3 regions of the Burkholderia aenigmatica genome follow, and region 2 is predicted to be linked to each of the others. Evidence: riboswitches for the same ligand, from Rfam matches in the RefSeq annotation. Region 2 holds a riboswitch; each other region holds the start of a gene.

Region 1 (5,930 bases), on a different replicon from region 2:
TGCAGCAGGCGCGACGGGTCGAGCGAGAAGTTCGTGTCGGCGTGGAATTCCGGGACGATGTAGTGATAGTTCGTGTCGAACCACTTCGTCATTTCGCCGGCCGCGACGCCGCCGCAGCACGCTGCGTGCGCTTCTTCCGACTGCGCCGAACGGCCGCGCGCCACACGGAAATAGTTGTCGAGCGCATCGCCGTGGAAGCCCTGCACGCGCTTCGGCAGGTTGCCGAGCGTGAAGCTCATGTCGAGCACCTGGTCGTAGAACGCGAAGTCGCCGACCGGCGCGAAATCGAGGTCGCGCTGGTCGCTCCAGTGACGCTCGCGCAGTTGCGCGCCGAGCGCCTTCAGTTCGTCGCGCGACGATTCGCCCTTCCAGTAGCGTTCGAGGCCGAACTTGAGTTCGCGCTTGGCGCCGATGCGCGGGAAACCGAGATTGTGTGTCGTCACCATGGCGCTGCCGTCCAGGAGTAGTGAAGGTCCGGCAACCATGATAGGTATTTCAAACCATGAAATAAAATGGCATTATTTCATTTATCCATTAAAGTTGTTCATGTACATTCAGGATGAGCGATAACCATGCTGGAACGATTCCATCTCGTCGTCATTCGTGAAGTCGAGCGCCAGGGCTCGCTGACTGCGGCCGCCAACGCGCTGCACCTCACGCAATCGGCGCTCAGCCATACCGTCCGGAAAATCGAGCAGCAGCTCGGCACGCCGATCTGGGATCGCGAGGGGCGCGGCCTGCGGCTGACGCAGGGCGGGCAGTATCTGCTGAAGCTGGCAAACCGGCTGCTGCCGCAGTTCGAGCTGGCCGAGGAGCGGATGAAGCAGTACGCGAAGGGCGAGCGCGGCACGCTGCGTATCGGGATGGAGTGCCACCCGTGCTACCAGTGGCTGCTGAAGGTCGTGTCGCCGTACCTGTCGCGCTGGCCCGACGTCGACGTCGACGTGAAGCAGCGCTTTCAGTTCGGCGGGATCGGCGCGCTGTTCGGCTACGACATCGACGTGCTCGTGACCCCCGATCCGCTGAACAAGCCGGGGCTGCGCTTCGACCCCGTGTTCGACTACGAGCAGGTGCTGGTGGTCGCGGACGCACACCGTTTCGCCAACGCCGATTACGTGACGCCCGAGCAGCTGACCGACGAAATCCTGATCACCTATCCGGTCGAAACCGACCGGCTCGACATCTACAACCAGTTCCTGACGCCGGCCGGCATCGTGCCGAAGCGGCACAAGTCGATCGAGACGACCGACATCATGTTGCAGATGGTGGCGAGCGGGCGCGGCGTGGCCGCGCTGCCGAGATGGCTGGCCGACGAATACGCCGACCGGATGCCGGTCGTGCCGGTCAAGCTCGGCAAGAAGGGGATCGCGAAGCAGATCTTCCTCGGCATCCGCGAGGCGGATGCGTCGATCGACTATCTGGCCGCGTTCGTCGCGCTGGCGCGCGAATCGACGTGGAGCGCGCCGCGCATGCTGCGCTAGGCGCGCCCCGTGGCAGTGCGCGTCAGGCGGCGCGCATGCCGATACGTTCGCCGCGCTCGACCCATGCGCCGAACAGCAGGCCGATCGTCGTCCACATGATCACCTGCATGCCGATCGCCGCGGCGCGGAACTTCCACAGCACGACGGCCGGGAAAGCAGCCGGCACTTCGTTGATCGACGGCAGCCCGAGCTGCACGGCCGCGATGATCACGATGAACACGAGCCCCGCGACGATCGACGCGTTCCATTGCCCGAGCTTCGCCAGCAGATGGCGGCGCACGCTGACCGAGAACACCATCGTCGCGATCGAGATCGCGATCATCAGGAAGAACAGGCCCGTGCGATAGCCGATCGTGTCGGGGTCTCCAACCGACGGCGGATTGGCCGGGTACTTGATGTTCGGCACGATCACGAGCGCGATGAACGCCGCCACCGCGAGCCACGCGGCCAGCGGTCGTGCCGGGAGACGGCTGCCGCGACCATAAGCATATGCAAAGACCAGCGAGAACAGCCCGCCGAACGCCGCGCCATAGGTCACGACGCCCGTCAGCAGGCCGAAGCCGGCCTGCGTGTGGCGGCTCACCAGCTCGGGTTCCGGCGCGTCGCCCTTGGCGGCGTCGAGTTTTTCTTCGAAGGAGATCGCCTGATCGACTTGCGGTTCGCCGACGATTTTCGCGAAACCGAACGTGAGGAGGCCTGCGGCGATGCCTGCGAGCATCCCGCGCATGAGCAGCTTTCCGACCATCGTGAACTCCGCGTCAGTGGCAGGGGAAGCCGAGCAGATGGCGGCCGTCGTGGACGAACTCGTGCACGTACATGCCCGGCACGAGCGACGTTGCGCCTTGTTCCGCGCCGACGAAATAAATCGCGAGCAGCAGGATCAGGCCGACGAACACGGCCCACGGCAACAGTTCACGGACGGGGATGGGCGCCGGTACGACCGCCGGCTTCAGCACTGCTTCGCTCATGGATGCACCTCAGGGGAATCGCGCCCCGACAAATGTTGGATGGGTACGAAGGCAGGTCTGGCTTCCGGGATCATGGATCACCGGTTACAGTGGCGCGACCGCGCCGGAATTGCACCGGCTTCCGCGTTTCGTATCGGGCGAATTGTACGCGCGAACGTTCGCGTGTTGAAGCAGCGAAAAATGGGCGAACGCGCCCGTCCCGGCTCCCCCGACAACCCACATGAACCTGCACGCCTCGCTGCGCCTGATTGCACACGCATCGACCCGGGCGATGCGCACCGGCACGTTTCCCGACGACGATCTGCTCGACGCGCACGGGCTCGCCGACGCCGCGACGCTGCGCGACCGGTGGACGGACGTCGCCGGCTCGCTCGTGCTGTGCAGCCCGGCGCGCTGTGCGGTGCAGACCGCCGATGCGCTCGGCCTGCACGCCGACATCGACGACGCGCTGCGCGACATCGATTACCGAAACTGGCGCGGCAAGCGGCTGCACGACCTCGCGCGCGACCAGCCTGACGAGCTGGGCGCGTGGATCGGCGATCCGTTGGCGTCGCCGCACGGCGGCGAATCGTTCGATGCAGCCATGCGCCGCGTCGGCACATGGTTGAACGCGCTGCAACACGGCCGAGACATCGTCGCCATCACGCATGCGCCGATCGTGCGTGCGGCCGTCGCGCATGCGCTGCGGATGGGTTCCGGCGCGGCAACCCGCATCGACGTGGCGCCGCTATCGTGCACGACATTCGCTGCGTCGCCGCACGGCTGGATGTTGATCGCGGACGGCGATCGGCGCGACACTGGCGCCTAGCCTCCTGCCGTGTTGCGTTCGCGATATGGGCCACGACGCCAGCCGACGCGTTGTGCCGTATCGCAATCGCATGGCGATGTTCACCTTACGTCGCCGCAAGCCCCACCGTTCGCCATCCCTACTGTCATCAAACTGACTGCTAGCCGAAGCTAGGATCGGTCGCGGTTCCCATACGAGATACCGTCATGAATCAACCTGCTTCGTCTACCCCGAACAGTTCGGGTTCCGTCGAGCGCACCAGGCAGCTCGGCTATGCCGTCTTCCTGCTGGTGCTCGCGATTGGTGCGGTCTATATCGCCACGCACCTGATCGACGATCTGTCGCCGATGCGCGAAGGATCGCTGTTCCCGTACCTGATGCTCGGCGCTGCACTGCTGATCGCGCTCGGCTTCGAATTCGTCAACGGTTTCCACGACACCGCGAACGCGGTCGCGACCGTGATCTATACGCACTCGCTGACACCGAACGTCGCGGTGATCTGGTCGGGCCTCTGGAACTTCCTCGGCGTGATGATCTCGAGCGGCGCCGTCGCGTTCGGCATCCTGCAACTGCTGCCGGTCGAGCTGATCCTGCAGGTCGGCAGCGGTGCGGGCTTCGCGATGGTGTTCGCGCTGCTGATCGCCGCGATCGTGTGGAACCTCGCGACCTGGTACTTCGGGTTGCCGTCGTCGAGCTCGCATACGCTGATCGGGTCGATCATCGGCGTCGGGCTGATGAACCAGCTGATGCACGGGCCGTCCGGCACGAGCGGCGTCGACTGGGGCCAGGCGCTCGGTGTCGGCAAGTCGCTGCTGTTCTCGCCAATCGTCGGCTTCCTCTGTGCAGCGCTGCTGCTGCTCGTGCTGAAAACCCTCGTGCGGATTCCGGAGCTGTACAAGGAGCCGCCGAAGGATCAGCCGCCGCCGTTCTGGATTCGCTGCCTGCTGATCCTGACCTGCACGGGCGTGTCGTTCGCGCACGGTTCGAACGACGGGCAGAAAGGGATGGGCCTCATCATGCTGATCCTGATCGGCACGGTGCCGACCGCCTATGCGTTAAACAAGGCCGTCACGCCGGCCGAGACGCAGACGTTCGTCGCGGTCGCGAACCAGGCAGCCGCGACGTTCGGGAAGTACACGAACGGCGTCGCACCTTCCGCGAATCCGCGCGCCGACGTCGAGCTCTACGTACAGCATCGCGAGCTGACGCCGGCTGTGATCCCCGCCGTTCAGCAATTGTCCACGTCGCTCGCGACCGCGGTCGGCGCGTCCGGCTCGATGGCGGCCGTGCCGCAACGCGACATCGACAACGTACGCAACACGATGTATCTGGTATCCGAAGCAATCCGCCTGATCGAGAAATCCGGGCAGCCCGCGTTCGCCCCCGACGACAAGCTCGCGATCGACAACTATCGCAAGCAGCTCGACCACGCGACCAAGTTCATTCCGACGTGGGTGAAGGTTGCGGTCGCGATTGCACTGGGCCTCGGCACGATGGTCGGCTGGAAGCGGATCGTCGTGACCGTCGGCGAGAAAATCGGCAAGCAGCATCTGACGTACGGACAGGGCGCGTCGGCCGAACTCGTCGCGATGCTCACGATCGGTGCGGCCGACGTGTACGGATTGCCCGTGTCGACGACCCATGTGCTGTCGTCGGGCGTCGCGGGCACGATGGCGGCGAACGGCTCGGGGCTGCAATGGGGCACGGTGCGCAGCCTCGTGCTGGCGTGGGTGCTGACGCTGCCGGCGTCGATCGTGCTTGCCGGCGGGCTCTACTGGTTGTTCCGGTCGGTAGCCTGAACGAGCGGCGACGGCGGCCGGTGAAAGCCGGTCGCGTCGCCTCGCTTCGCTTCGTGCAGATTCGACCCTCGCTTTTCCGCTGACGCGCGCCCGGCTCCCTGGCTCCACTGAACCGCGCTTCGCATCGGCCGGTGTCGCACCACCTGGCTTCTTCGCGCGACACGCGCGCCCCTCTTCGAATTGAAGCGCAAGATCTGGAGCGCATTGGCATACGTGCGACATTAGACTGGGGCCATCGACTCTCATCGTGGATCCCATCATGCGCGCAACGCCACCGGACACCGCTTCGCTGCCTCTATTCATGCCGCCTGCCGCGCAGCGAAGCCAGTCGGTGCCTCGTACCGATCCGCAGCCCGCGGTCGAATCCGACGACATCGCACAACGCACGAACGCGCTTGACTGGGCAGCCGTCGCTACCGAGCTGGATCGCCACGGATGCGCGCGCGTGCCGGGCCTGCTGTCCGCGCACGAATGCGATGCGCTCGCGTCGCGCTATCCGGATGACGGGCTTTACCGATCGCGCGTCGTCATGGCGCGGCACGGCTTCGGGCGCGGCGAATACAAGTATTTCGCCTATCCGCTGCCTCCGCTCATTGCCGAGTTGCGTGCAACGATCTACCCGCATCTCGCGCCGATCGCGAATCGCTGGAACCAGGCGCTCGGCATCGACGCCCGGTATCCCGACGACCATGCGAGCTTCCTCGATCGTTGTCACGCAGCGGGACAGACACGGCCGACCCCGCTGATCCTGCAATACGGCCCGGACGACTATAACTGCCTCCATCAGGATCTCTACGGCGAGCACGTGTTCCCGCTCCAGGTCGCCATCCTGCTGTCGGCGCCGGGGCGCGATTTCACGGGCGGGGAGTTCGTCCTGACGGAACAGCGGCCGCGC
Region 2 (5,930 bases):
CTCGGCAAGCGCCGTTTGCGCAAGCGCATCGGCCGCGCGATCGAGCCGCGCATCGAGATCGTCGATGTCGTTCGGCTGGTGCAGGCCGAGATGCCGCTCCGGCAGCGCAATGCCCGTATCGGCCGGCATGTGCCCGAGCCAGCGCAGGTCGTCGGGCAGCGCCTGTTGCAGCAGTTCCGCGTGCCGGGCCGAGCCGACGCGATTCGCCAGCACGCCATGAAACGGCAGCTCCGGCCGGAACCGCGCGAGCCCGAACGCGATCGCCGCGAACGTCTGCGCCATCGATTTCGCGGAAATCACCGCGACGACCGGCACGCCGAACGCGGCCGCGAGGTCGGCGCTGCTCGGCGTACCGTCGAACAGCCCCATCACGCCCTCGATCAGGATCAGGTCGGCCTCGCGCGCGGCGTCGGCCAGCAGCGCGCGGCAGCCGGCCTCGCCGACCATCCCGAGGTCGAGCGCATGCACGGGCGCGCCGCTCGCACGTTCGAGCAGCATCGGATCGAGAAAGTCGGGCCCGGTCTTGAACACGCGCACGCGCCGGCCGAGCCGGCGGTGCAGCCGCGCGAGACCGGCCGTCACCGACGTCTTGCCCTGACCCGACGCGGGCGCGCTGACGATCAGCGCGGGGCAGGCCGGCACGCTCAGAACTCCACGCCGCGCTGCGCCTTCACGCCTTGTTCCTTGTACGGATGCTTGACGAGCCGCATCTCGGTGACGAGGTCGGCCGCGTCGATCAGCGCGTCGGGCGCGTGTCGCCCGGTCACGACGACGTGTACCGAATCAGGGCGCGCGGCCAGCGTCGCGAGCACTTCGTCGAGCGGCAGGTATTCGTACTTCAGCACCGTGTTCAGTTCGTCGAGGATCACCATCCGGTAGTCGCCGCTCTCGATCATCCGGCGCGCCTCGTCCCAGCCCTTGCGCGCGGTCGCGATATCGGCGTCGCGGTTCTGCGTGTTCCACGTATAGCCGTCGCCCATCGTCACGAAATCGCATTCGGCCACCGCGCCGAGGAAGTCGCGCTCGGACGTGTGCAGCGCGCCCTTGATGAACTGCACGACGCCGAGCCGCATGCCGTGGCCGAGCACGCGCACGGCCATGCCGAACGCGGCCGTGCTCTTGCCCTTGCCATTGCCGGTATTGACGATCAGCAGGCCCTTTTCGTTGACGGCGGCGGCCTGCTTCTTCTCATGGCCGGCACGGCGGCGTTCGGTCATCCGTTGATGGGATTCGGCGTCGGTTTTCATCGGATTGGTCCTGTCGAAAGAAAGCGAAACAAAGGGTTCAGAGCGGGCCGGCGAGCGCGACCGTCACGCCGTCCCGGATCGATTTGGGGCCCAGCAGCCGGCCGTGCGGCGCCGCGAGCTGCGCGCACGGTTCGGCCACGCCCGCGACGCCGAAGCGGGCGAGCGCGGCATCCGACGGGCCGCTTGCGGCCAGCTCCGGACGGCGCGCGAGTCGTGCCGCGTCGAACGCGACGAGCGGCCAGCCGCGGCGCGCACACAGCGTGCGCAGCGCGCGGGCACGCGCCTTGTCGGCGAGCGTCGCAACGAGCGCCGGTTCGGCGCCCGGGTACAGGGTCAGCGCCGCGCGGATCGCGGCATCGAGTTGCGCGGCCGTCACGCCCGCGCGGAAACCGACGCCGAGCGCGACGCGCATCATGCGCCGCTGCCGAGCGCGGCACGTACCGCGGGATCGTCGGCGAACGCCGCGACGCGGCCGATCACGACGATGGCCGGCGAGCCGATGCCAGTCGCGCCGATGCGTTCGACGAGCGTGTCGAGCGTCGCGAGCACGTGCCGCTGTTCGGGGCGCGTCGCGTTCTCGATCGCCGCGCACGGCGTATCGCCGGGCAGGCCGCCTTCACGCAGCGCGGCTGCAATCGTGTCGAGGCGGCGAATGCCCATGTAGATGACGATCGTCATGCGCGTGGCCGCGAGCGCGCGCCAGTCGGGTTCGCCGGCGCCCGCGCCGTGGCCCGTGACGAAAATCACGCCCTGCGCGTCGCCGCGTTGCGTGACCGGGATGCCGATTGCGGCCGGTGCGGCGATGCCCGCGGTGACGCCGTTCACGACCTCGACCGGGAATCCCGCCGCGCCGAGTGCGGCCAGTTCCTCGCCGCCGCGGCCGAACACGAACGGATCGCCGCCCTTGAGCCGCGCGACGCTGCGGCCCGCGCGCAGATGCGCGAGCATCGCGGCGACGATCGTCTCCTGCGGCGTCGATGCATGACCGCCGCGCTTGCCGACGTGCTCGATCTGCGCATCGGCACGCGCATGGCGCAACACGTCGGGATTCACGAGATCGTCGACGAGCAGCACGTCCGCCGCGCCGATCGCACGGACGGCCTTGAGCGTCAGCAGGTCGGCGTCGCCTGGGCCGGCGCCGATGAGCCAGGCGCGGCTCATCGAGCGCGGCACGGTGCGCACCGTGTCGAAACAGTGGAACAGGGCAGGCGGGCGGCACGGCGGCGGCCAGCAGACAGGAAACGCATGACGGATCGAACGAAGCCCGCGCGGACGCGGGCGGAATGCGCACCCCATCCGTCCCCCGCGGATCGGGCGTTCGGCGAGCCTCGGGCTCGCCCCTTGCGTCGGCCGGTATCCGGGCTGGCCGCTTGCCAGGCCGCAGCCTTCCCGCCCGGCTGAAGGGCAGTGGCATCGTGGGCGGCCTGGGCGCGTGCGCGGGGAAGCGCAGCGCGCGGGCGGCGTACCGTTGCGGGGACAGCACAGGCCGGGCGGTGGTCCGCCTCCTGTTTCCCGTTTAACTGCAGGCGCGCAATGCGCATGCGAGCACCGAACGCGGCGCATACGATAGCACAGCGATCCACCCGCGCGAACCGCTGCGCACGGCGTTCGGCCACGTGCGCCGGCCATCCGGAACCGGGCCCGGTGGCCCGCTCCGCCTTGACGCTCCCCGCACCGCCGCCTACACTCGCACGCGTTTTGGTGCTCGCGCGCGCCGCTCCGGCGCGCGCAGTTAAACGGGAAACAGGGAGCCTGCCTGCGCCGCAGTCGAGCCAACCTGTGCTGCCCCCGCAACGGTAAGCGAACGCGTCGCGCGAGAAGCGCCACGCAACGCCGCTTCGCCGCATGCCGCGCGCATGCGGACGACCGCCACTGGATGCCGCGTGCATCCGGGAAGGCGAAGCGGCGTGTTCGTCAGCCCGGATACCGGCCTAAACGTTGGGGTTCAGCGCCGCGGGGAGGCGGCGCATCGTCCACGGCCGCAGCAGGCCCGACACCCGCGTGTTGCCCGCTTTCTCCGCCGATCCGCCTGCGCGCCAACCCGCGCCGGCCGGCGTGGCGAACGGCAGGCGGCGTGCACCGGGCCGGCGGCAGCCGTGTTGGCATTCACGATGTCGACCGTTCGCAAGGAAGCACCATGTCCGCTTCGTCGTTCCGCCCGTCCCGCGACTGTCCGTCCGGATCGCGCGGCGGCATGCCCGCGATCCGCCAGATGAACTGCCACGCCGCCATCGACGCGACGATCCCGGGCTGATTCCATTTTCGACACAGGACCTACCATGACCATGCGCAAGCTTCCCGTCACGATCGTCACGGGCTTTCTCGGCAGCGGCAAGACGACGCTGATGCGCCACATCCTGCAGCACGCCGAAGGCCGCCGCATCGCGGTGATCGTCAACGAATTCGGCGAGCTCGGCATCGACGGCGAAATCCTCAAGGGCTGCGGCATCGGCTGCGAGGATGCGGAAGGCGCGCAGGGCGAAGCATCGGGCCAGCTCTACGAACTCGCGAACGGCTGCCTGTGCTGCACCGTGCAGGAAGAGTTCTATCCGGTGATGGAAGCGCTCGTCGAGCGGCGCGCGGACATCGACCACGTGCTGATCGAAACCTCGGGCCTCGCACTGCCGAAGCCGCTCGTGCAGGCGTTCAACTGGCCGACGATCCGCAACAGCTTCACGGTCGACGCGGTCGTGACCGTGGTCGACGGGCCGGCCGCCGCGAGTGGCCAGTTCGCGGAAAACCCGCAGGCCGTCGACGCGCAGCGCCGCGCCGATCCGAACCTCGATCATGAATCGCCGCTGCACGAGCTGTTCGCCGATCAGCTGTCGTCCGCCGATCTCGTGATCGTGAACAAGGCCGATCTCGTCGGCGACGCAGCGTTCGCGCAGATCGAAACCGCGATTCGCGACGAAATCCCGCCGCAGGTGAAGATCGTGCGCGCGACGCGCGGCGAGCTCGATCTCGCGATGCTGCTCGGTCTCGAATCGGCATCGGAAGAAACGATCCACCTGCGTCACGACCATCACGGCTCGGCCGACGACGGCGATCACGATCACCATCACGACGATTTCGACTCGGTCGTCGTGTCGGGCGACGCCGGCACGCGCGAAGCGACGATCGCCGCGCTGCAGCGTGTCGTCGAAGCGCACACGATCTATCGCGCGAAAGGCTTCGCCGCGCTGCCCGGCGCGCCGATGCGCCTCGTGATCCAGGGCGTCGGCCGCCGCTTCGACAGCTATTTCGATCGTCGCTGGCAGGACGGAGAAACGCGCGCGAGCCGCTTCGTGCTGATCGGCGAGGATCTCGACGCGGCCGCGCTGCAACGCGCGTTCGACGCCGCGTGCGCGGCCGAGCCGCAACAGGCGTAACCCACGATGCATTTGCTGCGCACCACGCCGGGCGGCTTTGTCGACGACACGCAGGGCGTCGTCCGGATCGACCAGCAGCCGGCCGACATCGTGATCCTGAGCTCGGCCGATACGACGCTGTCGCTGCTGGCTAGCGTCGTGCCGCACCTGCCGGCCGGCTTCCCGAGCGTCAGGCTCGCGAACGTCACGTTCCTGCGGCAGCCGGCGTCGGTCGATTTCTACGTCGACGACGTGCTGCAGCATGCGAAGTCGGTCGTGATCGATCATCTCGGCGGCGAGGCGTATTGGCCGTACGGAATCGAGCAGGCCGTGTCGCTCGCGTCGAAGCGCAAGCAGCAGCTCGCGATGTTCTCGGGCGACCTGCAGGAAGACCCGAACCTCGTCGCGAAGAGCACGGTCGCGCCCGACCTGTGCCGGCTGTGGTGGCGCTACCTGCGTGAAGGTGGCGTGCACAACGCCGAGGCGCTGCTGCGCAGCATTGCATTCCATACGCTCGGGTTCGGCGACGAACCCGAACTGCCGCGCCCGCTGCCGGCCGCCGCGCTGTATCACCCGGCGCGCGACCGCGCGAGCGTCGACGACTGGCGGCCGCGCTGGACGCCCGGCGCGCCCGTCGTCGCGATCCTGTTCTATCGCGCGCACTGGCAGGCCGCGAACACGGCCGTGTTCGACGCGCTGGCCGATGCGCTCATCGAGGAAGGGCTGAATCCGCTGCCGATCGCGGTCACGTCGCTGAAGGACGCGGTGAGCCGCGAAGTCATCACGCAGCTCTGCGACACGCACGACGTCGCGCTCGTGCTGAACACGACCGCGTTCGCAGCTGGCGCGATCGACAGCCCCGAGCACGACGTGCTCGCCGGCGACGCGCCGGTGTTGCAGGTGATCCTGTCCGGCGGCAATCGTGACGCGTGGGTGGCCGACAACCAGGGGCTGCATGCGCGCGATATCGCGATGCACATCGCGCTGCCCGAGGTCGACGGGCGCATCGTCACGCGCGCGGTGAGCTTCAAGGGGCTCGCGTACCGTTGCCCGCATACCGAGGTCGACGTCGTGCGCTACCAGCCGGACGCCGAGCGGATCGCGTTCGTCGCGGCGCTCGCGCGCGGCTGGTGCCGGCTGCGCACGCTCGACAACGCCGACAAGCGCGTTGCGCTGATTCTCGCGAACTATCCGCAAAGCGAAGGGCGGATCGGCAACGGCGTCGGGCTCGACACGCCGGCGTCCGCGCTGCGCGTGCTCGCGGCGCTGCGCGACGCGGGCTACGCGGTGGCCGACCTGCCGCCCGACGGTGACGCGCTGATCGCGCGCCTCACCG
Region 3 (5,930 bases), 950 kb from region 2:
GCCTGATAATTGCGCACGCCCGTCCACGGCAGCGAGCGCTGCGGTGCGTTGGCGAGATCGTCGATGCTTGCTTCGTCCGGTTCGGACTTCATCAGCCAGTATTGCATGGATCGTGATCGACGCAGAAAGAGGCTGCTACAAAAGAAAACGGCACCGGGCTTCGCCCGATGCCGTTGGATAGGCCCCCGCCTTGGCCGCTAGGCCGGCATCCTGAACCTGAGGTTCAGAATTGGTCGCAGTTAGCAGCACTTCGGGTACATCAGACAGAGTGACGCGCGCGCCCGTGCTACAAATTTCCGCAACCGTGCACATGGCATTGGTTCAAGGAATATATGACCTTGGCGAACCAGGCAGGGAAGCTGACTGAACTGTGATTCGATGCGCCAATTTGACCACTGTTGATCTCTGAGATCAAGGGGAATCGACGCATCGATTGAAACGTTACTGCGTCTCGTGCTGTGCGAGCACCGCACCGAGCTGTTCATTCATCTGGTGCATTGTACGACGGATTTCCTCCGCCGGAAATGCTTCACCGTGCCGCACGCTCGTTTGCAGCCGCAGCAATTCGGACGCGAGCGACAGCGCCGCCATCACGGCGATGCGATCGGTGCCGCGTACCGAGCTGTTCGAGCGGATTTTCGACATTTCGGCGTCGACGCGCGCGACCGCTTCGAGCAGCGCCGCTTCGGTCTCGGCCGAGCAGGCGAGCCGATAGGCCTGACCGAGAATCGAGACTTCGATCTGCTTGGTGCTCATGCATGTTCTCCGTGGCTGGCCGCGTCATCGCCATCCGCACGCGCCTGTGCATCCAGCAGGTCGAGCTGGTTGTCGGCTTGCTCCGCACTTTTCGAGCGCGGCAGCTTTTCGAGAATCGCGTTCAGTTTCACCTGGGCGTCGTCGATCTTTGCCGACAGCGTGTCACGCTCGGCCGCAAGTGCATTGCGTTCGTCGCGCAGTTGCGCGAGTTCCGCGCGGACAGTGTCCGCATCCGCGCGCAATTGCGCGACCTGCTCCTCGAGCGCGAGCCGTTCCGAGTGATAGCGCTTGTTCAGCGAAATCAGACGGCCAATATTTTGAGATAGGGTTTCGAGTTCGTTGAGCATTTGCTGCGTCCTCTAAAGACCCAGCATTTTAGCGCGGAATAACGCGCAATCCGACATCTGTAACGTTTCCAGTCGTAACACCCCTGCTTCTCGCCGTGAATCGGCGCGTCCCGTGCGTGTCCGGACGCTTCCTTGACGCTCGCGCGACCCGCTCCTAAACTGGCGCCGCCTCGGTGCTCGCGCGTGGAACGCGCGGTTAAACGGGAAGCAGGACGCGGGCGCCGGAAGCCCGCCAACCTGCGCTGCCCCCGCAACGGTAAGCGGCCGCGTCCGGTGACGCAGGCCGGCTCGGGCGCGTTTCACGTGCAGGTATTGCATGCGGACGCGGGCCACTGCGCGTCATCGCGCGGGAAGGCGAGCCGGACCGCCGCCAGCCCGGATACCGGCCGAGACGGGGAGCCCGCACGGGCTTCGTGACGCGCGGCCTGCGGGGAGGCGGGGCGCGCAATGCTTCACGGAATTTTCTTCGATGCTGACCCCAATCGTCCGCGCGGCGCTTCAGTCACGACCGGCCGGCCTCCGCAAGCGGGGGCGCCGCATGTCGTGTGCGGCGCCGTGCGCGGCATGAGCGCCGCGCGCGCCACTGCGATCTGGGCCGCGCTCGCCGCGGCGGTCGCGTTGCTGTTCGTTGCGTCGCTGTCGATCGGCAGCGTGCCGATGTCGCCTTGGCAGGCGCTTGCGTCGCTCGTGCCGCATGGCGGCGACGCGCTGCTCGCCGACATCGTCCGCACGCTGCGCCTGCCGCGCGCGCTCGCGGGCTTCGCATGCGGCGCGCTGCTTGCGCTTGCCGGTGCGCTGCTGCAGGTGCTGTTGCGCAATCCACTCGCGGAACCGTACGTGCTCGGCGTATCGGGCGGCGCGGCCGGCTTCGCGCTCGTCGCGATGATCGCGGGCGGCGCGTGGTGGCTCGTCGACGCATCGGCGTTCGCCGGCTCGCTCGTGTCGGTCGCGCTCGTGCTCGGTCTCGCGCGCCGCGAGCTGTGGCGTGGCGAGTCGCGCGACGCGTCGCCGCGGCTGCTGCTCACGGGCGTCGTGATCGCGGCGGGGTGGGGCGCGCTCGTCACGCTGCTGCTGTCGCTTGCACCCGACGCACGACTGCGCGGGATCATCTTCTGGCTGACCGGCGACCTGAACGGCGTGACCGCGCCGTGGTTCGCGTGGGGCGCGCTGTTGCTGGCCGCCTGCGTCGCGCTGCCGGCCGCGCCGCAACTGAACGTGCTGCTGCGCGGCGATGCGACCGCGCTCGCGCTCGGCGTGCCCGTTGCGCGCCTGCGCGTGCGGATCTATCTCGTCGCGTCGCTGGCCGCGGCGGCCGCAGTGACGACGGCCGGCACGATCGGCTTCGTCGGCCTCGTCGTGCCGCATGCGCTGCGGCTCGCCTTCGGCAACGACCAGCGGATGCTGCTGCCCGCCGCGATGCTCGCGGGCGGCGGCGGCGTGATGGCGGCCGACCTGCTCGCCCGCACCGCGATCGCGCCCGCGCAACTGCCGGTCGGCGTGATGACCGCGTTGATCGGCGTGCCGGTGTTCCTGTGGATGTTGTTGAGGAGGCCGATGCGATGACGGGGGCCGCACTGCACGCCACGGCCGGCGACATGAACTACGCGGCTGTCGACCTGACGCTGAAGGCCGGCGCACGCACGCTGCTCGACGGCTTCACCCGGGCGTTCCGTCCCGGCGAGATCTGGTGCGTCGCAGGTCCGAACGGCGCGGGCAAGACGACGCTGCTTGCGACCCTCGCCGGGCTGCAGCCGCCGACCGGCGGACACGTCGAGATCGACGGTCGGCCGCTTGCCGCATGGCCGCCCGAGCAGCTCGCGCAGCGCCGCGCGCTGATGCCGCAGCAACTGCACGACGTATTCAGCGCGACCGTATTCGACACGGTGCTGCTCAACCGCTTTCCGTATCTCGGCGGCTGGGGCTGGGAGCGCGACGGCGACCGCGCGGCCGCGCGCGACGCGCTGGCGACGTTCGACCTCACCGCGCTCGCGTCGCGCGACGTGCTGTCGCTGTCGGGCGGCGAGCGGCAGCGTGTCGCGCTGGCCGCGACGCTGTGCCAGGACGCGCCGTTGATGCTGCTCGACGAACCGCTCGCGCATCTCGACTTGCATCACCAGATCGATTGCCTGACCGCGCTGGCCGCATGGCTCGACGCGGGCCCGCGCACGGTGCTGTTCTCGTGCCATGATCTGAATCTCGCGCGGCGTTTCGCGACGCACGCGCTGTTGCTCGACGGCCGCGGCCACGCGTGGGCAGGCCCCGTGCACGACGTGCTGACGCCCGAGCGCGCGAGCGACGCGTTCGGTTATCCGCTGGTGCTGATCCGCGAGAACGGCCGCGATGCGCTGCTGCCGGCGTGGCCCGAGCGACAATGACCTTTCCTTTTCCGATGCGCGGCGCATACCGCGCCAACGACATGGCTTTTCGATGACGACCCCGACCCACTTCCCGCCCGCGATCGCGCCGCTCGACGACGCGCTGCGCAAGCGCCTGCAGCACGTGATCGACCACAAGACCAAGCCGCCCGGCAGCCTCGGCCAGCTCGAGGCGATCGCACTGCAGATCGGCCTGATCCAGCACACCGAGCGGCCGGTCGTGCAGCGTCCGGTGATGATCGTGTTTGCCGGCGATCACGGGATTGCCGCCGAGGGCGTGAGTCCTTATCCGCAAGCGGTGACCGCCCAGATGGTCGCGAATTTCCTCGCCGGCGGCGCGGCAATCAACGCGTTCTCGGGCGCCGTGCAGAGCGCGCTCGAGATCGTCGATGCGGGCGTCGCGTCGCCGCTGCCGCTGTCCGACCGGCTGGTGTCGCTGCCGGTCGCGCGCGGCACACGCAACTTCGCGGCGGAGCCGGCGATGACGCGCGACGAGGCGATGACGGCGATCGCGGCCGGCGCGGCGCGCGTGCGCCTGCATGCGTCGCTCGGCACGAACGTGATCGGCTTCGGCGAGATGGGGATCGCGAACACGTCGTCGGCCGCGTGCCTGATGAGCCGCCTGCTCAGCGTGCCGATCGATGCCTGCGTCGGGCGCGGCACGGGCCTCGACGACCAGGGCCTCGCGCACAAGCGCGCGGTGCTCGGCCGTGCGCTCGTCAAGCACTCGCACGCGATTGCGCCGCTCGACGTGCTCGCGACGTTCGGCGGCTTCGAGATCGCGATGATGACGGGCGCGTATCTCGCGGCCGCAAGCGAGCGGATGACGATCCTCGTCGACGGTTTCATCGCGACGGCTGCGCTGCTCGTCGCCGAGCGCATCGTGCCCGGCGTGCGCGATTACTGCGTGTTCTCGCATACGTCGCACGAGGCCGGGCACCGGCGCATGCTCGAGCATTTCGGCGCGAAGCCGCTGCTCGCGCTCGACCTGCGGCTCGGCGAAGGCACCGGCGCGGCGCTCGCGCTGCCGCTCGTGCGTGCGGCGGCTGCGTTCCTCACCGAAATGGCGAGCTTCGAATCCGCCGGCGTCGACAATCGTGACGCCTGATCGCGCGCGTGGCGTGCGGGCCGAACTGCGCTACTTCTTCGTCGCGCTCGGCTATTTCACGCGCGTGCCCGTGCCGCGCTCGATCGGTTATGCGGCCGGCGATCTCGATCAGTCTGCGCGTTATTTCCCGCTCGTCGGCGCATGTGTCGGCGCGTGGGGCGCGCTCGTCTATCTCGTCGCGCTGCGTGTGCTGCCCCCGTCGATCGCGGTCGGGCTGTCGATGGCCGCCACGCTGCTCGCAACGGGTGCCTTTCACGAGGATGGCCTGGCCGACAGCTGCGATGCGTTCGGCGGCGGCTATACGCGCGACGACGTGCTGCGCATCATGCACGACTCGCGGATCGGCACGTTCGGCGCGGTCGCGCTCGTGATCTCGCTCGGCCTGAAATGGCAGGCGCTTGCATCGATGCTGCCGTTGCGTGCCGCATGGACGATGATCGCGGCGCACGCGGCGAGCCGCGCGGCGGCCGTGAGCTTGCTGATGACGCTCGACTACGTGCGGCCCGAAGGCAAGGCGAAACCGGTCGCGCAACGGATGGGCGCACGCGCGGCGTGCGTTGCGGCGCTATTCGGATTGCCCTGGCTGTTCTGGCCCGACTGGCGCATGGGTGTCGTCGCATGCGTCGTGCTCGTGCTCGTGCGCGCGTGGGCCGCCCGCTATTTCGTGAAGCGGATCGGTGGTTATACGGGCGACTGTCTCGGCTTCGCGCAGCAACTGTGCGAACTGGCGATCTATCTCGTGGTGCTCGGATGGACGTCGTCCTGATCCGTCATCCGGCCGTCGGCGTCGAGCCGGGCATCTGCTACGGGCGCAGCGACGTGCCGCTCGCCGCACCGGCCGACGTCGGCGCGCAGGCCGTGCGTGCGCATCTGTCGGCACTCTGCGCGCCGTTTCCCGAACAGGTCTGGACGAGCCCGCTGACGCGCTGCGCGTCGGTTGCCGAACGGCTCGCGCAGGCATGCGACGTGCCGCTGCGATGCGATGCGGACTGGCAGGAAATGGATTTCGGCGCGTGGGAAATGCGGCGCTGGGACGATATCGATCGCGCGGCGCTCGATGCGTGGGCGGCCGACCTGATGCATGCGTGTGCGCATGGCGGCGAAAGCGTTGCGCAGTTCGCCGCACGCGTGGCACGGCGGGCCGATGCGGTTGCACAGTGCGATGGCCCGCAATGGGTGGTGGCGCATGCGGGCGTGATCCGCGCATTCGCATCGCATGTGCTGGGCGTGCCGCTCGACACGCTGTTGTCGCGGCCAGTGCCGAACGCGGGTGTCGTCTGGCTGCGCGCGGATGCCGCCGCGCGAACGTGGGAAGTGGTTCACTGGGACGAATAGGCGCGCGGG

The links. A riboswitch is a leader RNA that binds a small molecule or an ion and turns the genes downstream of it on or off. The one in region 2 is predicted to bind cobalamin.
Region 1: another riboswitch for cobalamin. It lies ahead of ACN8ZM_RS17220 (CbtB domain-containing protein); the one in region 2 lies ahead of cobA (uroporphyrinogen-III C-methyltransferase).
Region 3: another riboswitch for cobalamin. It lies ahead of ACN8ZM_RS13220 (FecCD family ABC transporter permease); the one in region 2 lies ahead of cobA (uroporphyrinogen-III C-methyltransferase).

The regions. Positions count from the first base shown of each region.
Region 1 is NZ_CP184469.1:37,003-42,932, reverse strand. Features, by position in the region: gene metE (5-methyltetrahydropteroyltriglutamate--homocysteine S-methyltransferase) at 1-446, opposite strand, end outside; gene ACN8ZM_RS17230 (LysR family transcriptional regulator) at 573-1,481, shown strand; gene ACN8ZM_RS17225 (CbtA family protein) at 1,504-2,226, opposite strand; gene ACN8ZM_RS17220 (CbtB domain-containing protein) at 2,240-2,449, opposite strand; cobalamin riboswitch at 2,482-2,624, opposite strand; gene ACN8ZM_RS17215 (histidine phosphatase family protein) at 2,670-3,257, shown strand; gene ACN8ZM_RS17210 (inorganic phosphate transporter) at 3,443-5,035, shown strand; gene ACN8ZM_RS17205 (2OG-Fe(II) oxygenase) at 5,337-5,930, shown strand, end outside.
Region 2 is NZ_CP184468.1:1,877,823-1,883,752, forward strand. Features, by position in the region: gene ACN8ZM_RS08755 (cobyrinate a,c-diamide synthase) at 1-642, opposite strand, end outside; gene cobO (cob(I)yrinic acid a,c-diamide adenosyltransferase) at 645-1,247, opposite strand; gene ACN8ZM_RS08765 (cobalamin biosynthesis protein) at 1,285-1,662, opposite strand; gene cobA (uroporphyrinogen-III C-methyltransferase) at 1,659-2,408, opposite strand; cobalamin riboswitch at 2,578-2,815, opposite strand; cobalamin riboswitch at 2,930-3,197, shown strand; gene cobW (cobalamin biosynthesis protein CobW) at 3,527-4,615, shown strand; gene cobN (cobaltochelatase subunit CobN) at 4,622-5,930, shown strand, end outside.
Region 3 is NZ_CP184468.1:2,825,016-2,830,945, reverse strand. Features, by position in the region: gene ACN8ZM_RS13240 (EVE domain-containing protein) at 1-107, opposite strand, end outside; RNA gene ssrS (6S RNA) at 179-360, opposite strand; gene ACN8ZM_RS13230 (cell division protein ZapA) at 442-756, opposite strand; gene ACN8ZM_RS13225 (ATPase) at 753-1,103, opposite strand; cobalamin riboswitch at 1,258-1,509, shown strand; gene ACN8ZM_RS13220 (FecCD family ABC transporter permease) at 1,551-2,666, shown strand; gene ACN8ZM_RS13215 (ABC transporter ATP-binding protein) at 2,663-3,478, shown strand; gene cobT (nicotinate-nucleotide--dimethylbenzimidazole phosphoribosyltransferase) at 3,531-4,586, shown strand; gene ACN8ZM_RS13205 (adenosylcobinamide-GDP ribazoletransferase) at 4,576-5,352, shown strand; gene cobC (alpha-ribazole phosphatase) at 5,337-5,921, shown strand.